DNA from 2 places in the Micromonospora lacuserhaii genome. Region 1 is predicted to be linked to the other one. Evidence: riboswitches for the same ligand, from Rfam matches in the RefSeq annotation. Region 1 holds a riboswitch; the other holds the start of a gene.
The links. A riboswitch is a leader RNA that binds a small molecule or an ion and turns the genes downstream of it on or off. The one in region 1 is predicted to bind thiamine pyrophosphate.
Positions count from the first base shown of each region.

Region 1 (2,383 bases):
ATCTCCATGGCCAGCGCCTCGGAGTGTCCGGTGCCGAAGGCATGGATCACCCCGTCGGCCCGCAGCGCCTCGGCGAGCAGGTCGGCCGCCCGGCCCACCGCCTCCCGCTGGCCGGCCGCCACCCGGGCCATCGTCGCGGTCACCACGGCCAGGTACTCCTCAGCGCTCACCGTCATGCTTCCTCCGCTCTCAGGCCAGCCCACGGGCGCGGGCCAGGATCGCCTCGGCCAGCGGGCCGGGCGCCTCGTCGGGGATCCAGTGGGTGACCCCGGGAAGCGTCACGAACCGGTAGTCCCCCGTCACGTGGCCGGCGCACGCCTCGGCGGCCGTCCGGCCGAGGGCGACGTCCTGGTCGCTCCAGACGTAGGTGGTCGGCACGTCGACCGGGCCGACGGCCTTCATGTCGTCCCCGGACATCGCCCGGTACCAGTTGAGCGCGCCGGTCAGCGCGCCCGGCTCCCGCATCGGCTCGGCGTACCGGGCCACCCGGGCGGCGTCGCCGACGCCGGAGAGCAGCCGGCGCAGGGCGGCGGCCCGCCCCGCCAGCAGCACCTTCTCCGCCATTCCCGTCCGACGAAACAGCACCATGTACGCGGAGCGCGCCTTCTGCCGGGTGTCGTGCTTCAGGGCGTACCCGAAGGCCGCCGGATGGGGCACGGAGACCGCGGTGAGGGTGCGCACCCGGTCGGGGTGCTTCGCGGCGAGGGCCCAGGCGACCACGGCGCCCCAGTCGTGCCCGACCACATGGGCGGCGTCGACGCCCAGCGCGTCGAGCACCGCCACCGCGTCGGCGACCAGTTCGGGGAGCCGGTAGGCGGCGACCTCGGTCGGCCGGGCGCCCGGGGAGTAGCCCCGCTGGTCCGGGGCGTGGGTACGCAGCCCGGCGGCGTGCAGCGCCGGCACCACCTCGTCCCACTCCCCGCCGTGCTGGGGGAAACCGTGCAGCAGGAGGACGGGGTCGCCGTCCTCCGGGCCGCCGGTGCGTACCTCGAAGGTCAGTCCTCGCGCCTCGACCCGCATGATCGGCAGCCTAGCCGCAGCGACCCGCCCGGGCATCCGCCCCGACCGGGCGGCTCGGCCCGGCCCGCAGGTCGGTGCTAGCGTCTGCCGAGACAACTTCACATCCGACAGGGGAGCGCACAGCGCTGAGAGTGCGGGCACCGCCCGCAGACCCTCGAACCTGATCTGGGTAATGCCAGCGCAGGGAGTTCGGTCGACCTCCAGCCGCGCCGCCGTCCGGCAGCAACCGGGCGCGGCGTGCGTCTTCTCCTGGTTCGATCATCTGAACTGGGAGCCATCATGAACCACACGGACAGCAACCGGTGGCGGACCGTCGACATCGTGGTCGCCTCGGTGATCGCCGTCGCCTTCGGCGTCATCTTCTGGGCCTGGGGCCTGGTCTGGAGCGCCACGGACGCCGCATTCGCCTTCTTCCCGCCAGCGCAGACGCTGATCTACGGCGTCTGGCTGGTCCCGGCGGTGCTCGGCGGCCTGGTCATCCGCAAGCCGGGCGCCTCGCTCTACTGCGAGCTGGTGGCCGCGATCGTGTCCGCGCTGCTGGGCAGCCAGTGGGGCGGCATCGTGATCGTGCAGGGCCTGATGCAGGGCGTCGGCGCGGAGCTGGCGTTCGCCGCGTTCCGCTACCGGTCGTTCCGGCTGCCGACCGCGCTGCTGGCCGGCGCGCTGACCGGCCTGAGCGCGGCGATCTTCGACTTCGTCTACTGGAACAAGGCCACCGACCTGACCAGCTACCGGATCCCCTACGCGCTGCTCACCATCGTCAGCGCGACGATCATCGCGGGCGCCGGCTCGTACTACCTGACGGCCGCCCTGGCCCGCACCGGCGTCCTGGACCGCTTCCCCGCCGGCCGAGACCGCGCCACGGTCTGACCGCGTCCCAACCACGTTGATCATGAGGTTGACGGCGATGTGGATCTCCCGAAGTGCCGCCAACCTCATGATCGACGGGGCAGGGTGGGAGCCGTGAGCGCGGTGGAACTGCGCGGGTTCGGCTGGCGGCACGCCGGGCGGAGGGCGTGGGCCGTCCGGGGAGTCGACCTGCGGGTGGAGCACGGGGAGCGGGTGCTGCTGCTCGGGCCCTCCGGGGCCGGGAAGAGCACCCTGCTGACCGCGCTCGCGGGACTGCTGCCGGAGGACTCCGGTGAGCAGGAGGGGACCGTCGAGATCGACGGGCTCGACCCGCGCAAGGACCGGGAACGGGTCGGCATCGTCTTCCAGGACCCGGAGACCCAGCTGGTGATGGCCCGCTGCGGCGACGACGTGGCGTTCGGGCTGGAGAACCGGGGCGTACCGGCGGACGAGATCTGGCCCCGGGTCGACGAAGCGCTGCGTCGGGTCGGCTTCCCGTACCACCGGGACCGGC
Region 1 is NZ_JBAKHO010000067.1:14,507-16,889, forward strand. It holds gene V6U81_RS26315 (sugar isomerase domain-containing protein) at 1-176, opposite strand, end outside; gene V6U81_RS26320 (alpha/beta fold hydrolase) at 190-1,020, opposite strand; TPP riboswitch at 1,120-1,225, shown strand; gene V6U81_RS26325 (ECF transporter S component) at 1,300-1,890, shown strand; gene V6U81_RS26330 (ABC transporter ATP-binding protein) at 1,984-2,383, shown strand, end outside.

Region 2 (2,383 bases), on a different contig from region 1:
CACCTGCCCCTTCACCGGCCGGACCGGCAGTCCGGCCAGCGCGGCGCTCCCGCAGCCCGCCGCGAGCACGGTGACGGCCGCGTCCACGTCGGAGAGTCGGGCGACCGCGCCGGGCAGCAGCGTGACGCCGGCCCGCTCGGCGGCGGTCCGCAGCGCGGCGACCAGCCGCCGAGGGTCGACCTGGTGGTCGCCGGGGGCGACCGCGCCGCCGCGCAGCCGCGGCGCCAGCGCCGGCTCGCGCTCCCGCAGCTGCGAGGGGCGCAGCGGCGTGATCGGCAGCCCCAACCCCTGCTGGTACGACCAGAGCCGCCGCGCCTCGGCCAGGTCGTCGGCGGTCAGCCCGACCACCATGGTGCCCTCGGTGCGGTACCCGAAGTCCGTGCCGGCGGCCTCGGCCAGCTCGGCGGCGAACCCCGGCCAGCGGGCGGCGGAGTCGGCGAGCAGTCCGGTCAGCTCGGGCTCCCCGAAGTACGCCTCGGCGACCGGCGACAGCATCCCGGCGGCCACGTGGGAGGCGCCGGAACCCGGGGCGGGATCGTGCACGACGACCCGTAGCCCGCGCGCCGCGCAGCGCCACGCGATCGCCAGCCCGACCGGTCCCGCCCCCACGATGGCGACGTCCGGTCGGGTCAGCACGTCAGCGCCCCGAGCAGGACGGCGGTGGCTCTTCCCGGGTCCGCCGCTCCCGACAGCGCCCCGACCACCGCCACCCCGTACGCCCCGGCGGCCCGCAGCGCCGACACCGACCCGGCGGTCACCCCGCCGATCGCGATGACCGGCACGGGCACGGCCTCGGCGACGGCGCGTACCCCAGCCGGGCCGATCGGATCGGGCAGGCCGGTCTTGGTGCTGGTCGGGTGGCACGGCCCGACGCCCAGGTAGCTGGCTCCGGCGGCGACCGCAGCGGCGGCGGCCACCGGTTCCCGGGCGGTCGCGCCGAGCACCGCTCCGGTGCCGAGCACCCGGCGGGCCGCCCCGACCGGCAGGTCGTCGGCGCCGACGTGGCCGCCGTCGGCGCCGACCGCGAGCGCCACATGCAGCCGGTCGTTGACCAGACAGGTCGCCCCGTACGGCGCGCAGAGCGCCACCACCCGCCGGGCCAGGTCGTACGCCTCCCGGTCGGTGGCGGCGTCCTCGACCCGGACCTGGACGACCAGCTCGGCGCGGGCCACCGGCAGCGCGGCGCGCAGCACGGCGAGCGGGTCACGCCCCGGCCGGGTGTCGGTGATCAGATGCAGTCGTCCGAGGGACGGCACGGCAACACTCCTCCCTGCGCCGGCATTACCCGGATCAGGTTCAACGGTCGGGGGCTTCAGCCCCCCTCTCAGCCCGGTGCACCGGGCTCCCGTGGGTCACTTGCGGCATACCGTACGACGGATGCGGCGGATTCGCCAAGGGCGGGGGTGCGCTTTTCCCACTGACCGTCTCATGTCGACGTCATGGGCAGCGCGTCACCGTCCACTCACGCCATGCTGTCCGGATGCCCTCGGCCGCCCGCGTTCCCCGCGGTCTGGCGTTCCTGCCGTTTCGGGCGCCCGGCGGACGTTGACACGGCGGCGGGCTGCGCGGGCATGGCCCGGCGAGTGGAACACCAGGGCCGTCGAACGGGCCGGATGACGTACCTGGTGTTCCACTCGCCGCGGCGGCAGCGAGGGGTGCGGCGGGTCAGAGAATGGCGTCGAGGGCGGCGAGATCCTCGTCGGTGGGCTGCCAGGTGCCCGCCTCGGCGTTGGCGCGTACCTGCTCGGGCGTGGTGGCGCCGGCGATCACCGACGTCACCGCGGGTCGGGCGGCCAGCCCGCCGATGGCCACCTGGAGCATGGTGACCCCGCGCTCGGCGGCGTACGCCTCGATCGCCTCAATGGTGTCCCAGTCCGCGGCGGCGAGGCGGGCGGCGTACCGGCCGCCGCCGGAGAGCCGGCTGCCGGCGGGCGGGGCCTCGTTGCGCCGGTACTTGCCGGTGAGCAGGCCGTTGGCGAGCGGGAAGAACGGCAGCATGCCGAGGCCGAACCGCTCGCAGGCCGGGATGACCTCGGTCTCGACCGAGCGCTCCAGCAGCGAGTAGTGGTTCTGCGCGCTGATGAACCGGGCCCGGCCGTTGGACGAGGCGACCCAGTCGGCGTCGGCGATCTGCCAGCCGGCGAAGTTGGAGTTGCCCAGGTAGCGGACCTTGCCCGCGCGGACCAGGTCGTCCAGGGCGGCCAGCGTCTCGTCGATCGGTGTGCCCGGGTCGGGCTCGTGCAGCTGGTACAGGTCGATGTGGTCGGTGCCGAGCCGGCGCAGCGACGCCTCGACGGCCCGGGCGATGTAGCGCCGGGCGCCCCGGGCACCGAAGTCCGGCCCGTTGAGGCCGTTCATGTCCATGCCGAACTTGGTGGCCAGC
Region 2 is NZ_JBAKHO010000014.1:38,896-41,278, forward strand. It holds gene thiO (glycine oxidase ThiO) at 1-636, opposite strand, end outside; gene thiE (thiamine phosphate synthase) at 630-1,256, opposite strand; TPP riboswitch at 1,251-1,359, opposite strand; gene V6U81_RS12370 (aldo/keto reductase) at 1,666-2,383, opposite strand, start outside.
Region 2: it holds a riboswitch for thiamine pyrophosphate, as region 1 does, so the genes downstream of both, thiE (thiamine phosphate synthase) here and V6U81_RS26325 (ECF transporter S component) in region 1, are expected to answer to the same signal.